DNA from 4 places in the Arthrobacter sp. 754 genome. Region 1 is predicted to be linked to each of the others. Evidence: riboswitches for the same ligand, from Rfam matches in the RefSeq annotation. Region 1 holds a riboswitch; each other region holds the start of a gene.
What was found. Region 1 has a riboswitch for thiamine pyrophosphate ahead of thiO (glycine oxidase ThiO). Riboswitches for the same ligand answer to the same signal wherever they lie in the genome.

Region 1 (5,133 bases):
GCCCGGCCCGACGGCCGGCACCAGGTGCCGGCCTAGAGGAACTCCGCGCGGCCTTCCATGGCCGATGACGCCAGGGCGTGCTCGCGGCGCGGTATCCTGCCGGCCGCTTTCGCCAGCCTACCGGCGATGACTGCGTGTTTGAAGGCCTCGCCCATCAGTGCCGGGTTCTGGGCGCGGGTCACCGCTGTGGCCAGCAGCACGGCGTCGCAGCCCAGCTCCATGGCGAGCGCCGCGTCAGAGGCCGTACCGATGCCGGCGTCAAGGACCACGGGCACGGAGGCCCGCGAGACGATCAGCTCGATGTTGTGTGGGTTGAGGATGCCCAGGCCTGTGCCGATGGGAGCGCCCAATGGCATCACGGCGGTGGCCCCCAGGTTTTCCAGGCGCAAGGCAAGGACGGGGTCATCGTTGGTGTAGGCGAACACCTTGAAGCCGCGGTTCACGAGCTGTTCAGTGGCATCCACCAGCTCCACGGCGTCCGGCAGCAGCGTCTGTTCGTCGGCGATAACCTCGAGCTTGACCCAGTCGGTCTCCAGCGCTTCACGTGCCAGTTCGGCCGTCATGACCGCGTCGCGGGCGGTGAAACAGCCCGCGGTGTTGGGCAGGATCCGGATCCCGTGGTCCACCAGGAGCTGGAAGAGAGACCCGGACTCGGCAGGCGAATACCGGCGCATGGCCACGGTGGTCAGCTCGGTTCCGGACGCCAGAAGGGCTGCGCCCAACCCGTCCAGGCTGGGGGCGCCGCCGGTGCCCATGATGAGGCGCGAGCCGAGCCCGACGCCGTCGATGGTCAGGCAGTCGCTGCGCCCTGCGTTGTCCACCGTTGTTCGGGACGCAGCGGTGGTGTTGGTTTCTGTCATGGTGTCAGCCTCCCTGGACTGCGGTGACCAGTTCGACGTCGTCGCCCTCGGCGAGAGCCGTCACGTACCACTGGCTGCGGGGTACTACTTCGGAGTTGCGGGCGACGGCGACGCCCAGTTTCTGCCCGTCGGTCGCCTGGCCACTGGCAGCGAGTGGCCGGCCGGTGACCTGGCTGACCAGGGTGGTGATTGAGGCGTCGTCGGCTACGGCATGCCGCGAACCGTTGAGGGTGATGTTCATGCTGATTCCTTCTGGTGGTCGATGACACCCGGTAGATCCTGGCCGGGGGCCTTCGGGCGTGAAAACCTTGACGGATTCATGGCCGCCCAGCGCCGGTCCCCCCGGCCCTCCATCAGGGCCCGGCAAATAGCCGCCGCCGCTGGGGCAAGCAGCACACCGTGGCGGAAGAACCCGGTGGCGATGATCAGCCCGGGAACATCAGGGACGCGGCCGAGGAGCGGTGCGTTGTCCGGGGTGGCGGGACGCGCCCTGGCCGTGCATTCCAGGAGTTCCAGCTCCGAGACCGCAGGCACCAGGACCTGGGCGTCCCGCAGCAGTTGGTAGACGCCACCGGCTGAGACTGCCGTGTCCGACTTCACGGGGTCCTCTGCAGCGGACACCGCATCTTCCCGCTGGGTCGCCCCGATCACCACTGAGCCGTCCTGCCGCGGAACGATGTACACAGGCACGCCGCGGACCAGCCCGCGGACGGTGGATGTGACCAGCGGGCGGAGGTGCCGGGGAACAGCCAGCCTGAGGATGTCCCCGTAAACGGGCCGGAGGGGAAGGTGCAGTCCCTCCGGCAAGCCGCCCAGGGAGGGCGCCTGCAACCCGTTGGCCACAATGGTCTCGCGCGCCTGAACTGTTCGGCCCTGCGCAAGGCCCACGCCCGTGACGCGGCCGTTCTCCCAGAGGAGGGACCGGGCCCGGTCGTCGACGGCGAATCCGCCGCGTGCACCCCCAACCGCGGTTCCGGCACCGGGCTCGTGGACGGCCAGGAGCCCCCTCAGGGATGCCACCAGCTTCCGGGGATCCACCTGGTGGTCGGCGGCGATTTCCAGGGCGCAGGAAATGGCGGGGCTGAGGAGGCCTTCCTTGGCCCTGGCCTCGCGGACGGTGAGCGGTTCAACTTCCAGTCCGCTGGCCTGCTGCACGGTGCGCAGGTCCATCAGTGCCCGGCGGTCCGCCGCGTCCGCGCCTACGGCAAGGGTCGGCGTCGTCAGATAGCCGGGATCCGCTGCTCCCGCGCGGGCAAGGTCGGCTGCAAAAGCCGGCCACAGGAGGGAGGATTCGAGCATCAGCTCGAGGAGGTCTTCCTCCTGGTAGTGGAGCTCGCTGACAGGGGCGAGCATACCGGCAGCTGCCCAGCTGGCGCCCTGCCCCGGGGCGTCATCGATCAGGGCCACGGAGCGGCCCGAGCGCCGTGCTTCCCACGCAATGCAGTGGCCGATGACTCCGCCGCCGATCACCGCCACGTCAGCTTGAAGCGTCTTCCCAGCGTGAAGCATGAGGACGTTCCTTCCCTACGCCGGTACTAGCCGGATCAGGTCAAGCGGTCGGCTCTGACGCCCTCTCAGCCCCGCAGCTTTATGACGGCTGCAGCGGGCTCCCGCAGTACCCGACCAGTGTAGGGGAATTAGGCTGGCATCCATGAACGTGACTTCCGCACCCCCTTCCGGTCCCGCCGCCTCCGGTTCCACACCTGATTCCGCCGGCGGCCTCCCCGGCAGCGCCAGGCTGTACCTTTGCACCGATGCCCGCCGGGACCGCGGGGACTTTGGCGAGTTCGTGGAAGCGGCGTTTGCCGGCGGGGTGGACATCATCCAGCTCCGCGACAAGGGGATCGAGGCTGCCGAGGAACTGGAGCTGCTGGCGGTGCTTCGGGCGGCGGCCGAGCGCCACGGGCGGCTGTGGGCGGTCAATGACCGCGCGGACATCGCGCTGCTGTCCGGAGCGCCGGTCTTCCACATCGGACAGCAGGACCTGCCGGTGGCATCCGCCCGCTCGCTGCTTGGCGCGAACGGAGTGATCGGGCTGTCGACGCACACCCCGGAACAGGTGGAAGGGGCCATACGGCTGTCCTCCGCCCTGAGCACGCCCGACGGCGGCCTGGACTATTTCTGTGTGGGCCCCGTCTGGGCCACACCCACCAAACCCGGCAGGGCCGCCGTCGGACTGGAACTGGTGCAGTATGCAGCGGAGGCTGTGAAGGCGGCCGGCGGCGACCAGGCCACCGTTCCCTGGTTCGCGATCGGTGGGATCGACCTCGGCAACGTCGAGAAGGTAGTGGCGGCGGGGGCAGGCAGGATTGTGGTGGTGCGCGCCATCACCGAGGCCGATGACCCGGCGGCTGCGGCCGCCGCGCTCCTGGCTGCTCTGGACGCGGGTGCCGCCTGACCCGGCTGCCTGACGCCGCGCCGCCCAATGGCGTGCCGCCAGGCAATCCCCCGCGCGGCGGGTCACCGCGTGCACGATCTGCGAAAATCGGGCTAATCTGACTTTTGTGTCACATCATCGTTTGGCTCCGTATGTCCGCGAACACACCAACGCCCTTGAGGCGGCCCTGAGTGCCCTTCGGACTGAGCTGGAACTGCCGGGGCCCTACCCGGAAGAGGCGGTCCGGGACGCCGAGGCCGCCGTCGCTTCCCACGAGCTGCCAGAAGCCGACCTGACGCACGTCGGGTTCCTCACCATCGATCCGGCCTCGTCCACCGACCTTGACCAGGCGCTTTTCATCGAACGCAACGGTGCCGGGTACCGCGTCCTGTATGCCATCGCCGACGTCCCGTCCTTCGTCCGCCCCGGCGGCGGCCTGGACGCCGAAACCCGCCGGCGAGGCCAGACGTTCTACGCTCCCGACGGCCGCATCCCCCTGCACCCCGAAGTCATCAGCGAAGGGGCCGGAAGCCTCCTGGCCGGCCAGCTCTGCTCGGCCTTTGTCTGGGACTTTGAACTGGACGACGCCGCACACGTCTCTTCAGTGACCGTCAGCCGGGCCCGGATGTCCAGCCGGGCCAAGCTTTCCTACAAGGGTGTCCAGGCCGAGCTGGACGCGGGATCAAACAACACGGTGCTGCAGCTCCTGAAGGAAGTGGGCCTCAAGCGCGTGGAGCTGGAGCGCCAGCGCGGCGGGGCAAGCCTGAACATGCCGGAGCAGGAAATCGTCCAGCTGCCCGACGGCGGCTACCGCATTGCCGCGGCACCGCAGCTTCCGGTGGAGGACTGGAATGCGCAGATTTCCCTGATGACAGGGATGGCTGCCGCCAAGCTGATGCTTGACGGAAAGGTGGGCATCCTGCGCACCATGCCCGCCCCGGACGAGAGGTCGCTGCGGCACTTCCGGATCCAGACCGAGGCCCTGGGCAAACCGTGGGACGGGAAAATCAGCTACGGCGAATACCTCCGCAGCCTCGATCCGACCGATCCCCGGCAGCTTGCCGTGCTCCACTCCGCCGGCATGTTGTTCCGTGGCGCCAGCTACACGGCGTTTGACGGAGCTGTCCCCGACGACGCCATCCAGTCGGCCATCGGCGCCGCTTATGCCCACACCACTGCCCCGCTGCGCAGACTGATCGACCGCTTTGTCCTGGTGATCTGCGAGGCCCTGAGCAACGGGCGGCCGGTACCGGACTGGGCCCGGGAGGCCCTGCCGTCCCTGCCGGAGATCATGGCGGGATCTGATCAGCTTGCAGCACGGATGGAGCGCATGGCGCTGGACACCGTGGAGGCTGCCCTCCTGGTCAATCACATCGGGCAGGACTTTGATGCAATTGTGATTTCCGGTTCCAAACCGCAGAAAGACAACGGGAACGGAAAAAACGGAAACGGCAAGAACGGAAACGGGAAGAACGGGAACGGCCCTTCCGGGGTCATCCAGATTGCCGAACCCGCCGTGACGGCCCGGTGCGCGGGAGATCTGGAATCCGGCACCAAGGTCCGGGTGCGCCTGATCTCCTCGGACATCGCCACCCGGGAGATCCATTTCGAACTGCTGGCCTGAAACTCCCGCATCCTGTTTGAACGGACCAAAGCCGGTTTTCGGGGTCTGTGCGGCTAGACTGAAGAAGTAGAAATGGATGCCCGGTCGTTGATTTCCTTGATTTTGAATTCAACAAGCCCGCCCCTACGCGATCTTGAGATCCACCCGCTGGTCCCCAGTGCCAGCATTTAGATAGCCCGCGATCGGCTTCCACTGGATTTGCTTGCGCGCTTCGAGCGTGCTCCGGAACGGTCATCTGGCCGGCCCGTTGAGCAGGCAGCGCCAATGCCCAA
Region 2 (5,133 bases), on a different contig from region 1:
AGGGTATGGCTGACGGCGACCAGGACGCGCCGGTGTCGATCTTCCACCCAACCTTCCTGATCCTGGTGGCCGGCGTCTCAAATGCGTTCCTGTCAGGGGACCTGTTCAACCTCTACGTCGGCTTCGAGATCCTGCTGACGGCAAGCTATGTCCTGATGACCCTGGGCGGGACGGGCCCCCGCATCCGCGCCGGCGTCACCTACGTGGTGGTGTCCGTGGTTTCCTCGGTGCTGTTCCTGATCTCCATCGCCATGGTCTACGGCGCCACCGGAACAGTGAACATGGCCGATCTCGCCATCAAGCTCGCCGATCTGGACGAGGGAACCCGGACCTTGCTGCACGTCATGCTGCTGGTGGCCTTCGGCATCAAGGCCGCTGTGTTCCCGCTGTCCTTCTGGCTGCCTGACTCCTATCCCACCGCACCTGCACCGGTAACGGCTGTGTTCGCGGGCCTGCTGACCAAGGTCGGCGTCTACGCGATGGTCCGCACAGAAACCCTGCTTTTCCCCGGTGACAGCCTGAACACGCCCCTGATGGTCGCTGCGTTATTGACCATGGTGGTGGGGATCCTTGGTGCCCTGGCACAAAGCGACATCAAGCGGCTCCTGTCCTTCACCCTGGTCAGCCACATCGGCTACATGGTCTTCGGCCTGGCGATGTCATCCGTGGCCGGGCTGGGCGCCGCTGTATTCTACGTGGCCCACCACATCACCATCCAGACCAGCCTGTTCCTGGTCACGGGGCTCATCGAACGCCGGGGCGGCAGTTCCTCCGTGGACCGGCTGGCGGGCCTGGCCAAGTTGTCGCCCGTGCTGGCCATCCTGTTCTTTGTGCCGGCCATGAACCTCGCCGGCATCCCGCCGTTCTCCGGATTCCTGGGCAAGGTGGGCCTGATCCAGGCCGGAATCGAACTGGGCACCCCGCTGGCCTACGCCCTGGTGATCGGCGGGGTGGTGACCAGCCTCCTGACGCTCCTGGCCGTGGCCCGGGTCTGGAACCGCGCGTTCTGGCGCAAGCCCTCCGACGCCGAGTACCCGGACCCCGTGCTGCTGGCCGCGCCCGAAGATTCGGACACCGGCAGCAGGGCCGGCCGCACCAACGTCACGCTGCTGCCCCGGACCATGGTTGGCCCCACCGTCGGCCTGGTGCTGCTCGGCGTTGCACTCACCGTCTTCGCCGGCCCGCTCTTCGGTGTCGCCGATCAGGCCGCCCAGGAAATGCTTGACCGGACCTCCTATATCCAAGCGGTAATGGGCGAGGACGCTCCTGTACCGCCGCTGGCCCTGAAGTCGGGAGGCGGAAAATGACCCGCCGCCGGATTTCCCTGCGGCAGGAACTTCCCCTGCTCGTGTGGCTCGTCATCGTCTGGGGCGCGCTGTGGCAGGACTTCAGCGCCGGCAACCTGCTCTTCGGCACGTTATTGGCCGTGCTGGTGGCACGGATGTTCTATCTGCCCCCGGTGGAACTGAGCGGCCGGTTCAATATCCTCCACGCCGTCCCGTTCGCCGTACTGTTCATGGGAAAGGTGGTGGCCGCCAGCATCGACGTCATGTACCTGGCCGTGGTCCGCGGGCCGAAGGTGATCAGCGCCGTCGTCGCCGTCCAGCTCCGCAGCCACCAGGACCTCATGGTCACTGCCACCGGGCATGTCATTTCTTTGATCCCCGGTTCCCTGGTGGTGGAAGTGGACCGTTCCACCTCCACCCTGTACCTCCATGCGCTGAACATCAGCACCCCTGAAGGTGTGGAGAAACTGCGCCAGGAAGTGCGGGCCATCGAGGCAGGCCTGATCCGGATCATGGGCACCCCGGAAGAACTCGAAACGATCCGGCAGGAGGCCGCAGCATGATGCAGACCGTCCTGGCTGTCACGGCAGTCATTCTTTCGCTGGCGGCCGCGGGAGCCATCATCCGGATTGCCCGCGGGCCCTCGCTGCTGGACCGCGTGCTGGCCTCGGACGTCCTGCTTGCCATCCTGGGCGCGGCTTTGTGCATCGACATGGCGGTCAACAGGCACCTGAACAACCTGATGCTGCTGGTTGCGCTGTCCATCGTCGGGTTCGTCGGCTCGGCCACAGTGGCGCGCTTCGTTGCCGGCCGGCGGGAGCAGCCCAATGAATCCTGAAGCCAGCGTCGTGGACACCATCATCGACACCGTATCTGCCGTGTTCATGGTGGTGGGCGCCCTGATGTCCCTTGCCGCCGCCGTCGGCCTGCTCCGCTTCCCGGACCTGCTGAGCCGCATGCACGCGGCCACGAAGCCGCAGGTCCTGGGCCTTTTCCTGCTGCTGGCGTCCATCGGCCTGCAGATGCGCACCTTGTGGGTGTGGCCGGTGCTGCTGGTGGCGTGGATCTTCCAGCTCCTCACGGTGCCGGTGTCCGCGCACATGGTTGGCCGCGCCGGGTACCGCACCAAGCACCTGCACCGTGAGCTGCTCAGCTCCGATGAGCTGGAAGCCGTGGTTCAGAAGGCGGCACAAACCGCCCGGGACGAAGCGTCCGACGCCGGCCGTCCGGACTGATTACCGGCGTCCGGCCTTGCGGCCAACGCCGGACTGCCCGGCCTGCCGGCCGGCGCGCCGGGCAGCCTGGCTAGACGATGTCCTGGGACTTGGCGAAGCGGGTGATGGCGCGCTGGGTGCCGCGGTTGGCGAGCACCTGGATGATGGTGCTGACCGAGGCGGAGATGAGCGCGAAGGTCAGGGCTGAGCGCAGGGTGGTGGGGGTGTCCTCGTGCTTGCCGGTGGGCGGCTTGCGGCCGGTGGACTTTTCCCAGACGGCGTTGACCACTTTGGTGCCGAGGAATCCGGCGCCGAGGCTGACTCCGGTGCCAAGCAGTTTGATGAAAAGGTTCATTCGTGTGACTCCTTGCGGGCGGAAAACGGACTGCCTTTAGCCTAACCGCATGGACGCCAGGATCTCCCGCAGCGCTTCCACCACAAGGTCGTGGTCCTCCTGCTGGGGCAGGCCCGAAACCGTGACAGTGGCAACAGCGCCGGCGCCGGTGACATAGACAGGGAAGCAGCCGCCGTGAGCTGCATACACGGATTCGTCGAACCAGCCCTGGTCCTCGATCCGCCCGCCCCGGAGCCGGGCATGCAACCCCACCAGCAGCGAGGGAATCTCGTACCGCGCAGCGGTGCGCTGCTTGGCCCGCACCCAGTGCTCGTTATCCGGCGTGGCGCCGTCCAAGGCAACATGGAACAGGACCTGGTCCGCCCTGCTGATGTCGATCGCGATGGGCAGCTTGCGGCTCTTGCCGAGTTCCACCAGCAGCAGCCCCAGGTTCAGCGCATCATCCTTGGTGAAACGCGGAAACTGCAGCTCGCTGATCTCGCCGTCGATCCGCGCTATCAGCGCCTCGAGGGCGGCGCGGGGCTGGTCCTCTCCGGAGTCGGGATCAAAGGCTGTCACAGAAGAATGGCCGGTGGTCATGGCCCACAATCTACCGCGCCGGCGGTGTAAACTGGACCACGCCCAACAGGGCAGATTTATTTACGACAGGGGAGCGCCGCCGTCGGGCATCACTGGCATTGCCAGGGAACCGTAGGTGGGCGCTGAGAGTGCGGACAGCCGCAGACCCTCGAACCTGATCCGGTTAGTACCGGCGCAAGGGAGTCGAGTTCTCGAAGTGTCCGGCCAGGGCGGCGACGCCGCGTGCCGGTGCACTTTCCCCTCCTGTTCCTCAGGAGGACCAAATGACAACTGCAGCATTCAACAAGACAACCAATACCTGGCGCGTCGTAGACATTGTGGTGGCCGCGCTTATCGCGATCGCCGGCGGCGTGATTTTCTGGGCGTGGTCACAGGGCGCCGGCATCGTTTCCGCGCCGATGAACGCCGTGTACCCCCCGCTGACCGGCCTGCTGGCCGGCGGCTGGATGATCCCCGCGGTGCTGGGCATGCTCATCATCCGCAAACCCGGCGCAGCACTCTTCTGCGAAACCGTCGCCGCAACCGGCGAGCTCATCATGGGCTCCCAGTACGGCGCCACGGTGCTGATCTCCGGAGTCCTTCAGGGCCTGGGCGCCGAGCTGGTGTTCTTCCTGCTCGTGTACGGCAAGTTCCGGTTCGGCTCGTTCCTGCACCAGAAGTACAACCTCCTCGCCGCCCTGCTGGCCGGCGCAGGTGCAGGGCTGTTCTGCGGCCTGAACGACTCCTTCCTCCCCTGGGGCTGGAACATCGCCTACGAACCCGGTGACAAGCTCGCCTACATCGTGTTCTGCACCATTTCGGGCGCAGTGATTGCCGGCGCCCTGTCCTGGATCGCAACCCGCGGCCTGGCCCGGACCGGTGTGCTGAGCTCCTTCGCGTCCCGGAAGGCAGCTTCGGAGCCTGCCTTCAACTGATGACCGCTTCCGACGCCGGCGCCGCGGAGGTCCGCCCGGCCGCGGTGTCCGCGCGCGGCTGGGGCTGGCGGCACGCCGGCCGCTCCGCCCCCGCCGTCCAGGGGCTCGACCTGGAGATCGGTCCAGGCGAGCGGGTGCTCCTGCTGGGCCCTTCCGGCGCGGGCAAATCCACGCTGCTTCACGCCCTCGCCGGGGTGCTGGGGGATGAGGCGGACGACGCCGACGAGACCGGTTCGCTGCTGATCGACGGCGTCGCTCCCCGCGCCCGGCGCGGACGTTCCGGGCTGATGCAGCAGGATCCGGAAACGCAGGTTGTGCTTTCCCGGCTGGGTGACGACGTCGCCTTCGGCGCCGAAAACCTGGCCGTCCCGCGGGACGAGATCTGGCGGCGGGTCCATGAAGCGCTCGACGACGTCGGACTGCGCAGTGCCGCCCGCCCGCCAGGAGCCGCCGGAACGCCGGGTTCCACCGGCGCGCAAGGTTCCACGGGGCTCGAACTGGACCACCCGACGTCGGCCCTCTCCGGGGGACAGAAGCAGCGGCTGGCCCTGGCGGGGATCCTTGCCATGCGGCCCGGGCTGATCCTGCTTGACGAACCGACGGCCAACCTTGACCCTGCCGGCGTGCTCGAAGTCCGGGACGCGGTAGGCCGGTGCCTGGACAAAACCGGTGCGACGCTGGTGGTGGTGGAACACCGGGTGTCCGTCTGGAAAGACCTGGTGGACCGGATTGTGGTGCTGCAGCCCGGCTCGGCCAACGGTTCGGCTGTCCTGCTGGACGGCCCG
Region 3 (5,133 bases), 440 kb from region 1:
CCACTGACGCAGACGCCGTCGCCGCGCCGGAGGCAGCGGCCCCCGGCATGGCTGAAGCCGAAACGCTGACCGGCGACGCTGTGTCCGCTGCGCCGGTAACCAAAGCCCCCGTCCGCCGGACACGTGCGCGCAAGGCCGTTGAGCAGGCAGAGCCGCTGCCCGCCTTCGCAGCCGAAGCCATGGAGACGCCTGCTGCCGGGGAGCCCGTAGCCGAGCCAGCCGTCGAGGCCGCTGCTGAGGTGCCGGACGGGGAAGCCGCTGCGGACACCAAGCCTGTCCGCCGCCGCCGCGTTGCCACCCGGAAGACCTCTGCCCCGGAAACTGCCGTGGCCGCTGAGACTGCCGTGGCCCCCGAAACAGCAGCTGTGACGGCGACCGAAGCAGCCGGGGTTGCGTCAGCCGCGGAAGCCCCGGCAGCCCCGGCGGTTCCGGAAGCTCCGGCCGCCCAGGAGCAGGCCCAGGAGGAAGCCGCAGACCAGCAAACCGCCGCTCCGGCAGCAGAGCCGGTCCCCGCGGGGACCGCCAGCCCGTTCGGTTCCCTGTTCCTTGAGCCCGGCTCGGCGACGTCGGTGCTTTTCCAGGCACCTGACCTGAGCACAGTGGTCCGCCCCGCCCCCGCAGCCGTTGCCGCTGCGGCGGGACCCGAAGAGGACGACGCCGAGGACGGCGAAGCCGACGACGCCAACGGCCGCCGCCGGCGCCGCAGCCGTGGCCGCCGCGGACGCAGCCGCGCCGATGACACTGAAAGCGATGCTGATGCTGCCGACGGCGGCCAGGATGCGGCCGCTGAAGACGACGAGGAGTCAGCAGGCCAGGCCGACGAAGGAGTGACGTCCCGCCGTCGCCGCCGCCGTCGCCGTGGCGACCAGGACCTCGAGCTGACCGGAGGGGAAGGCGATGATCCGCCCAACACGGTCACTCGCGTCCGCGCACCGCGCGCCGCCACCGAAGCGCCGGTCAATAACCGCGTGACATCCGTCAAGGGCTCCACCAGGCTCGAAGCGAAGAAGCAGCGCAGGCGTGAATCCCGCGATACCGGCCGCCGTCGGACCGTTATCACCGAGGCCGAGTTCCTGGCCCGCCGTGAATCCGTTGACCGGCAGATGATCGTCCGCCAGCGCGATGACAGAATCCAGATCGCCGTCCTGGAAGACGGCGTCCTGGCCGAGCACTTTGTCTCCAAGACCCAGCAGGATTCCCTGATCGGCAACGTCTACCTCGGCAAGGTGCAGAATGTGCTGCCTTCCATGGAAGCGGCATTCGTTGACATCGGGCGCGGCCGAAACGCGGTCCTGTACGCCGGCGAGGTGAACTGGGAAGCCGTCAACCTCGAAGGCAAGCAGCGCCGGATCGAGAACGCCCTGAAATCTGGCGACACCGTGCTGGTCCAGGTCACCAAGGATCCCGTTGGCCACAAGGGCGCACGCCTGACCAGCCAGATCTCCCTCCCCGGCCGCTACCTCGTGTACGTGCCCGGCGGCTCGATGACCGGCATCTCCCGCAAACTGCCCGACGTCGAACGCAACCGCCTCAAGCGCATCCTCAAGGACCGCCTCCCCGAGCACGCCGGCGTGATTGTCCGCACCGCTGCCGAGGGCGCCTCGGAAGAGGAACTCACGCATGACATCAACCGGCTGCGGGCGCAGTGGGAAGGCATCGAAAGCCAGTCCACGTCCACGAAGATCCTCGCCCCGGAACTGCTGTACGGCGAACCTGACCTCACCATCAAGGTGGTCCGCGACGTCTTCAACGAGGACTTCTCCAAGCTGATTGTTTCCGGTGAGGAGGCCTGGGACACCATCGAGGCGTACGTCACGTACGTTGCGCCGGACCTGGTGGGACGCCTCGAAAAGTGGACCAGCGACCAGGACATCTTCGCTGCCTGGCGGATCGACGAGCAGATCCACAAGGCGCTCGAACGCAAGGTCTTCCTGCCCTCCGGCGGCTCCCTGGTGATCGACCGTACCGAAGCCATGACCGTGGTGGACGTCAACACCGGGAAGTTCACCGGCAGCGGCGGCAACCTTGAGGAAACCGTCACCAAGAACAACCTCGAAGCAGCCGAAGAAGTTGTCCGGCAGCTCCGGCTCCGTGACATCGGCGGCATTATTGTCATCGACTTCATCGACATGGTGCTCGAGTCCAACCGCGACCTTGTGCTGCGCCGCATGGTGGAATGCCTGGGCCGTGACCGCACCAAGCACCAGGTCGCCGAAGTGACATCGCTGGGCCTTGTCCAGATGACGCGCAAGCGGATGGGCACCGGGCTCCTCGAGGTCTTCGGGGAGCAGTGCGAAACGTGCGCCGGCCGCGGCATCGTCACCCACGACGATCCTGTGGAACACCGCCGGGCCAATGCAGTCGCTGCCGAGCATCACGTGCAGCGTGCAGACAGCCACCGGATGGACGCGCCGCGCACCGACCAGCGTCCTGATCAGCGCATGGACAGCCCGCGCGGAGACAACCAGCCTGGCGGACGCAACGACCGCAAGCGCCGCCGTGGCCGTGGCGGCCAGCCCCTGGAGGTGGCGCCGGCAGCCCCGGTGCAGATCCACACCGTCCACCCCGACCCCAGCGATGCCGAGCGCCACGCCAAGGCCGAGGCCACGAGGGCTGCACTGGCGAACATTGCCGCTGCTGCCCACGCTGCGCACCTGCATGAGGAAGAGATGGCTCAGGCGGCAGGCGCCGCGGGCCATGCTGCTCCTCCGGCGGCCCAGGCCCAGGCCCCGGCGCAGGCGGCCCCGGCGCCGGCTGTGCCTCCGGCCCCGGCAGAGCGCTCCGAGACTGACTCCACCGGCCGCCCGGCTGCTGTGCTGACGTTCGGCGGCGAGCAGGTCGTGCTGCCGTTCGTTGAGCATCACGCGGACCACCCGCACTCGCCTGCCCTGACCCTGGACCGCCTCGCTGAGGCGTTCGCCAACCTGGGTGCGCCGGTTCCCGCTGAGGCCACGCCGGCTGCTGAGCCGGCTGAGGCTGCTTCAGCAGCCACGCCGGCACAAGGCCAGGGTGCTGAGCGCGCCCAGGCTGAACGCCCCCAGGCGGACCGCCCGGCACGCCAGAAGCCTGCCGCGGAGGAGAAGGACTACTCGGACCACACAGCAGACCAGTCCCGCACCCGCCGCCCGCGGCGGAACCGGAGCGCCAGCCGTGCCCAGGGCGCTGCGAACGCCACTTCGGTGGAACACCATGAAGCAGTTCCGGCGGCTTCCGCCGGGCACTCCCATGCTGCCAAGGCGCCGGAGCACACCCCGGCTCCTGCGGTTGCCAAACCCGCAGCCGAGGCTCCCATCATCCTCGGGGTAGGGGTTCCGGCCTCGGAGCTCTGACCAGCGGAGCTCCGACCAACAAGGGTCTGACAAACATAGTCCTGACCCACCAAGGCTCTGACGAACGAGTACACCGGGATGCCCGGCCAGTCCTGTAATCCACAGGGCGGCCGGGCATCGTGCGTTGAACCACCGTTGGCGCCAGCCGCGTGCGTGCCGCCGTCCCGGCACGTCACGGAAGGCCCGAGCCTGCGCAAAACGCTAGGCTGGACCACTGACACGGGGTGCCGCGCAGAGTGCCGGCTGAGATCCAGACCCGTTGAACCTGTCCGGTTAGCACCGGCGAAGGGATGTCTCCTTGGCTTCCACATCTGTCCTTCCCCAGGCCGCACCAGGCCAACACGCAACCGCCCCCGTGCGGCACGGGATTCCGCGTGTTCTCTCCATTGCGGGCTCCGACCCGTCAGGTGGCGCCGGAATACAGGCGGACCTGAAAAGCATCGCCGCCCTCGGTGGCTACGGCATGGCGGCCATCACCGCCCTGACTGCCCAGAACACGAGGGGCGTCCGGGCCGTGCATGTTCCGCCGGCATCCTTCCTCGCCCAGCAGTTGGAGGCCATCAGTGACGACATCACCATCGATGCCGTTAAGATCGGCATGCTTGGCGACGCTGAAGTGATTGCCGTGGTCCGCGGCTGGCTTGAAAAAGTCCGTCCCGCCGTCGTTGTTCTTGATCCGGTGATGGTGGCAACCAGCGGGGACCGGCTCCTGAAGGAGTCCGCGGAAGGCGCCCTGCGGGAGCTCTTGCCTCTGGCGGACCTGATCACCCCCAACCTGGTGGAACTTGCCCTCCTTCTCGGTGAGCCGCAGGCGCAGAGCTGGGAAGCGGCGCTGCAGCAGGGACGCCGGCTTTCGTCAGCGACCGGCGCCACCATCCTGGTTAAGGGCGGCCACCTCGACGGCGGTGACTGCCCCGATGCCCTGGTCAACACCTCAGGACTGCTTTCGCAGGAAGTAGTGGAGCTGGCGGGGGAGCGGGTACCCACGCCGAACAGCCACGGCACGGGCTGTTCGCTGTCGTCGGCGATGGCGGCTGCGCAGGCCCGCCTGGGGGACTGGGAAGCCGCGCTGCGCCAGGTGAAGCCGTGGCTGGCCGGAGCGCTGCAGGCCTCCGGCCAGCTGGAGGTGGGTGGCGGAAACGGTCCGATCCACCACTTCCATCACACGCGGCAGGCCCCGGCCGAGGGTGAATTCGCGCAGCTGCTCCGGCGGGCAGCCGCGCCGGATCTGGAGGCCATCTACAAACTCGAGTTCATCCGCGACCTCGCCACCGGCGCCCTGTCCGAGGAACAGTTCGCGTATTACCTCGCCCAGGACGCCATCTACCTCAACGGCTACTCGCGGGTCCTGGCCCGGGCCAGCGCGCTGGCGCCCACCGAAGGCGCCCAGCTGTTCTGGGCACGCTCAGCGCAGCAGTGCCTGGAGGTCGAATCCGAGCTGCACAGGAGCTGGCTCAAGTCGCGCACAGTGGTGCCGGGCCTGGGACCGGTCACAAAGTCGTATGTGGACCACCTCCTGGCCGCGTCCGTGTCCGGAAGTTACGGAGCGCTGGTGGCGGCCGTACTCCCATGCTTCTGGCTGTACGCCGAGGTGGGCAGGACCCTGCACGAGGAGTTTGTCGCCGCCGGCGCATCGGCGGAGCACCCCTACGCCGACTGGCTGCGGACCTACGCCGACGAGGACTTCGCCCGGGCCACCCGTGAGGCCATCGCCCTGGCTGACGAAGCCGGGCGGAACGGCTCAGAGGACGAGCGGGCAGCCATGATTGCCGCGTTCAGCCAGTCCTGCCGGTTCGAAGTGGAG
Region 4 (5,133 bases), 350 kb from region 1:
CGACGAGCGCGAGATCGACCGTGTCGAGGCCATCGTCCGTTCCATGACGCCGCACGAACGGGTAGCCCCGAAGATCATCAACGGCTCCCGCCGGGCGCGCATCGCGCGCGGTTCGGGCGTGCACGTCTCGGAGGTCAACGGCCTGCTGGAGCGTTTTGCGCAGGCCCAGAAGATGATGAAAAAGATGGCCCAGGGCGGCGGCATGCCCGGAATGCCGGGGATGCCCGGCATGGGCGGTCCCGGCGGGGCGCGCAAGGGCGGAAAGAACGCACCGAAGAAGAAGGCCCGTTCCGGCAACCCTGCCAAGGCGGCGCAGGAGCTCAAGGACGCCGAGGCGCGAAGGGCGGGGGCCGCGAAGGCGCTTCCCACCGGTGCTGCGTTCGGCCAGCAGTCCGGCGACTTCGATCCCTCGCAGCTGAACCTGCCCAAGGGTTTCGACAAGTTCCTCGGCAAGTAGCCCGGTCTTCAAAGCCCGGCATGGTGCCGGGTCGTGAGGATGTCAGTGCCGTCGAATAGGGTTGGGTCATGTTCAAGCAGAGGGTAGTGTTCGTGCACGGCGCCGGGCCCTTCGGGGCGGCGGCGTGGCCGCGTCAGCACGGAATGGCCCTGGCCTACGATGCACTGTTCCTCCGGCGGCACGGCTTCGACCCCGTCGCCGAGCCCTTGGAGTCTTCCTTTACGGAGGACACGAACATCATCCTGCGCTCGCTGGCCGATGACGGCCGCGGAGGCGCCGGCGGCCACGTTGTCGCCCATGCCCAAGGCTCCATCGCAGCCATGATGGCCGCCGTCCAGCGTCCTGACCTCGTATTCTCCCTGACCCTGGTGGAGCCGGCGTGCCTGTCGCTGACCGCTGAACTGCCTGCCACCTCAGCCCATGTTGCGCTCATGCGGCCGCTCTTTGACGTCCGGCACCAGCTGGGCGATGAAGACTTCCAGCGTGAGTTCGTACGCAGGATGTTCGCGGCGGACCTGCAGGAGCCCGCCACGCCGGAGGAAAAGCGGTCAGCACGCCGGCTCCGGCTGCAGGCGCCGCCCTGGGAAGCGCCGCTTCACATCGTTCCCGGGGTCCCCACCATGGTGGTTACCGGGGGGTGGGAACCGCTCTATGAGGAAATTGCCGGGTACCTGCGCGAGACCGGCGCCCTGCACCGCATCGCTGCGGGCGGGCACCGGCCCCAGGACTCGGCGGAAGGCGACCGCGCCATCCGGTCCTTTATCGCCGAGGCCAGCAGGTCAGCGTCAGTTCAGGCTTCCTAAGGCCGCCTCAGCGTCGGTTGCCGGTACCTGCAGTTCAGGCAGATAAACCCTGCCGCCGGACGCCATGAACTCCGCGCTCTTGGCCCGCATGCCGCTGTATGCCTCGGCGATTGCTGCCTGGGAATCGGCTGAACCGTATTCGTCCCTGATGTCCTGGCTGATCTTCATCGAACAGAACTTCGGTCCGCACATGGAGCAGAAGTGGGCTGTTTTCGCGGCCTCGGCAGGCAGGGTTTCGTCATGGAACGCCTCTGCGGTCACCGGGTCCAGGGACAGCGCGAACTGGTCGCGCCACCGGAACTCGAACCGCGCTTTGGACAGGGCATCGTCCCGCTCGTGGGCGCCGGGGTGGCCCTTGGCAAGATCCGCGGCATGGGCGGCAATCTTGTAGGTGATCACTCCGGTTTTGACGTCGTCCTTGTTGGGCAGTCCCAGATGTTCCTTCGGTGTGACATAACAGAGCATCGCAGTGCCGTAGCGGGCGATTTCGGTGGCGCCGATGGCGGAGGTGATGTGGTCATAGCCGGGAGCCACATCGGTGACCAGGGGACCGAGGGTGTAGAACGGGGCGCCCTTGCACAGTTCCTGCTGCCGCTCCACGTTCTCGCGCACCAAATGGAAAGGCACGTGTCCGGGACCCTCCACCATGACCTGGACATCGAACTCCCAGGCACGCTGGGTAAGTTCAGCCAGCGTATCCAGTTCGGCGAACTGGGCGGCGTCGTTGGCGTCCGCCGTCGCTCCCGGCCGCAGGCCGTCCCCCAGTGAGAACGCCACATCGTACTTCGCGAAGATTTCGCAGAGTTCGTCGAAATGGGTATACAGGAAGTTTTCCTGGTGGTGCGCCAGGCACCAGCCGGCCATGATGGAGCCGCCCCGGGACACGATGCCCGTGACGCGGTTGGCCGTCAGCGGAACGTAGCGGAGCAGCACGCCGGCATGGACGGTCATGTAGTCCACGCCCTGTTCGCACTGCTCGATGACGGTGTCGCGGAAAATTTCCCAGGTCAGGGCGTTGGCCTCGCCGTTGACCTTCTCGAGGGCCTGGTAGATGGGCACGGTGCCGATCGGCACAGGTGCATTGCGGAGGAGCCATTCGCGGGTGGTGTGGATGTCATCGCCGGTGGAGAGGTCCATGACGGTGTCCGCGCCCCACTGCGTGGCCCACTGGAGTTTGTCGACTTCCTCGGCGATGGAACTGGTCACCGCGGAGTTTCCGATGTTCGCGTTGATCTTCACCAGGAAAGCCTTGCCAATGATCATCGGCTCTGATTCCGGGTGGTTGATATTGGCGGGGATGATGGCACGCCCGGCAGCCACCTCGCTGCGGACCAGCTCAACGTCGCAGTTCTCCCGCAGCGCAACAAACCTCATCTCCGGAGTGATGATGCCCGCTCTGGCGTAGTGCATCTGGGTCACCGTCCTGCCTTCGACGGCGCGGCGGGGCACCGGCCGCGCTCCTTTCCACTCCGATGAAGCCGCCCCCCGGCGGACGGCCGAGCGGCCGTCGTCGAACAGGTTCCGCCCGCGGCCTGAATACGCCTCGGTGTCACCTCGCGATTCGATCCAGGAGGAGCGGAACGGTTCCAGGCCGACGACGGGATCGCTGCCGGGACCCGCCGTCCGGTAGACCTGCAATGGCGTGTTGGCTTCGCCGTTGGGGGAGGGTTCCAGGGCGATCTCGGTGACGGGGACCCGGATGCCGTTGTCCGGATCCTCAAGGTACGCCAGGGAATGGGACTTCAGTGACTCGGTGTTTTTGATTGTCCCGTGGACAGGGCTGTGCTGTGTTTCGGTGGTGCTCAAGGGATACTCACTTCCTTCGCCGGCATTACCCGGACAGGTTCAACGGTCGCAGGCAGCGTCAGCCTGATCTCAGCCCATGCGTGGGCCCCCGTGTGGTCGTAGACGAAGCTACCACAGCATGACCTTCCCGGGCTGAGCCGATGGGGATAATCAGAAAAGCAGAAGCACTTGAATTAAATTGAAGCTTCAAGTAAATTAGGTTCATAGCGGCCTTCGAACCCGAAGACCACGGGATACGGGAGTTTTCAATGACTGCAGAAGCAACCAGCCAGGATCTCCTTCCTGCCGATCTCACCATGGGCACCGTGATGCTCAAGGTGGGCGACATGAAGCTGATGACGGACTACTACCAGCGCGCCCTTGGCCTGGAGGTCGTTGCGGAGCAGGACGGCGGTGTCTACCTGGGCCGGCTGCAGCGACCCCTGGTCCACCTCGCAGCAGCCCCCTCATTGAATCTTCCCGGCAGGGGAGAAGCGGGGCTTTTCCACACCGCGCTTCTCTTCGAGACCCGCGCCGCGCTGGCCGCCACCGTGGCAACCACCGCCCAGTACGAACCCCGGTCCTTCACCGGCAGCGCCGATCACCTCGTCAGTGAGGCTTTCTACTTCAATGACCCTGAGGGCAACGGCATCGAACTCTACTGGGACCGGCCCCGGGAAAACTGGTCCTGGGAAGGCACCGACGTGGTCATGGACAGCCTTGCGCTGCCGCCGCAGCGCTATCTTGAGCAGCACCTGACCGAGGAATCCCTGGAAGGCCGGCACGGGGCCGGTGCCGGCGTCGGCCACATCCACCTCCAGGTGGGCGATGTCCACTCCGCCCAGAAGTTCTACGTGGACACCCTGGGCTTCGAAAAGACCGCGGGCTGGCACGGGCAGGCGCTGTTTGTCTCAGCCGGCAGGTACCACCACCACATGGCCATGAACGTCTGGAACAGCCGCGGCGCGGGGCCGCGCAAGGACACCCTGGGCCTGGGCGAGGTGCTCATCGAAGTCCCTTCGGGTGACGACGTCGGGGCGCTCGCCGAACGGTTGAAAGCAGCCGGGGTGGCCTCGCGCAACACAGGAGCCGAACTGCGCTTCGAGGACCCGTGGCGTAACAGCATCCGGGTCGCCGTCCGCTGAACTCCGCGCAGGCCAGGGGTGCGGCCCGCCATGTACTAGGCTGATTCCGAACGGCCCGGGCGGCACTTAAAGCTGCCCGACAGTGCCGCACCGTCGACGGAATGAGGGCTGTTCCCATGGGCTTCACAGAAATCTTTGTAGCTACCCACGACGCCGCGCTGAAGCGCGCCGGGGTCCTTGATGCCGGAGGCTCGCCGGAAGGTCCGGCCGTGCGCATTCCAGGGGTCAGTGACTTCGAGATAGAGCAGCTGGGCGACCTCGCCGGAGCGGCGGTCCACGCCGGCGGTGAAGGCTATGAACTTGCCATGGTTGATGTTTCCAGTGACTCCCTCCTCGGCGTACCGCCGGCCATGGTGCGGGCGCTCGCGGACCTGCTCACCTACGAAACCGAGGGCGAAGGCAATGTCCTTGAAGACGTCGCAGAAGAGTGGGCGGCCCAGGACGACATGCCCTTTGGCGCGGCGGATGCCCGCAAATATGTACAGCAGCTCGCTGAGCTTGCCGCCTCCATCGATGATGCGGAGCGCAGCGGGGTGTATGTCTGGTCCTCCTAGATGGCCGGCGTATGCCTGGTCAGCACGTGTCAAGTCGAAATCCTGACGCTGATCTGGCACAATAAACAGGTACTCGATCTGCGTGGCCCCTCTCTCCGCGTCCGGATCCTGTCCTTCGAACCCTCAAGTATGGCCCGCCCCACGGGTGCAGAACGTCGGTTCACCCCCTTTCTGAAACAGGAGTGACCACAAAAGTGGCCGTAAAGATTCGCCTTAAGCGCTTTGGCAAAATGCGCGCACCGTACTACCGCATCGTCGTCATGGACGCACGCTCCAAGCGTGACGGCCGTGCCATCGAAGAAATCGGCAAGTACCACCCCACCGAAGAGCCCTCATACATCGAGGTCGACACGGACCGTGCCCAGTACTGGCTCGGCGTTGGCGCACAG

Region 2: linked by a shared signal. The riboswitch ahead of ABIA70_RS20005 (ECF transporter S component) and the one ahead of thiO (glycine oxidase ThiO) in region 1 are both predicted to bind thiamine pyrophosphate.
Region 3: linked by a shared signal. The riboswitch ahead of thiD (bifunctional hydroxymethylpyrimidine kinase/phosphomethylpyrimidine kinase) and the one ahead of thiO (glycine oxidase ThiO) in region 1 are both predicted to bind thiamine pyrophosphate.
Region 4: linked by a shared signal. The riboswitch ahead of thiC (phosphomethylpyrimidine synthase ThiC) and the one ahead of thiO (glycine oxidase ThiO) in region 1 are both predicted to bind thiamine pyrophosphate.

What each region holds. Positions count from the first base shown of each region.
Region 1 covers NZ_JBEPSC010000001.1:591,862-596,994, forward strand. The annotation lists gene ABIA70_RS02785 (thiazole synthase) at 33-860, opposite strand; gene thiS (sulfur carrier protein ThiS) at 865-1,101, opposite strand; gene thiO (glycine oxidase ThiO) at 1,098-2,369, opposite strand; TPP riboswitch at 2,365-2,484, opposite strand; gene thiE (thiamine phosphate synthase) at 2,512-3,258, shown strand; gene ABIA70_RS02805 (RNB domain-containing ribonuclease) at 3,365-4,861, shown strand.
Region 2 covers NZ_JBEPSC010000008.1:60,905-66,037, forward strand. The annotation lists gene ABIA70_RS19975 (Na+/H+ antiporter subunit D) at 1-1,307, shown strand, start outside; gene ABIA70_RS19980 (Na+/H+ antiporter subunit E) at 1,304-1,849, shown strand; gene ABIA70_RS19985 (MrpF/PhaF family protein) at 1,846-2,124, shown strand; gene mnhG (monovalent cation/H(+) antiporter subunit G) at 2,114-2,521, shown strand; gene ABIA70_RS19995 (DUF4235 domain-containing protein) at 2,592-2,855, opposite strand; gene ABIA70_RS20000 (heme-degrading domain-containing protein) at 2,892-3,434, opposite strand; TPP riboswitch at 3,492-3,633, shown strand; gene ABIA70_RS20005 (ECF transporter S component) at 3,698-4,348, shown strand; gene ABIA70_RS20010 (ABC transporter ATP-binding protein) at 4,348-5,133, shown strand, end outside.
Region 3 covers NZ_JBEPSC010000001.1:148,808-153,940, reverse strand. The annotation lists gene ABIA70_RS00750 (Rne/Rng family ribonuclease) at 1-3,329, shown strand, start outside; TPP riboswitch at 3,540-3,637, shown strand; gene thiD (bifunctional hydroxymethylpyrimidine kinase/phosphomethylpyrimidine kinase) at 3,685-5,133, shown strand, end outside.
Region 4 covers NZ_JBEPSC010000001.1:243,607-248,739, reverse strand. The annotation lists gene ffh (signal recognition particle protein) at 1-457, shown strand, start outside; gene ABIA70_RS01240 (alpha/beta hydrolase) at 526-1,260, shown strand; gene thiC (phosphomethylpyrimidine synthase ThiC) at 1,243-3,066, opposite strand; TPP riboswitch at 3,061-3,168, opposite strand; gene ABIA70_RS01230 (VOC family protein) at 3,315-4,190, shown strand; gene ABIA70_RS01225 (hypothetical protein) at 4,307-4,744, shown strand; gene rpsP (30S ribosomal protein S16) at 4,939-5,133, shown strand, end outside.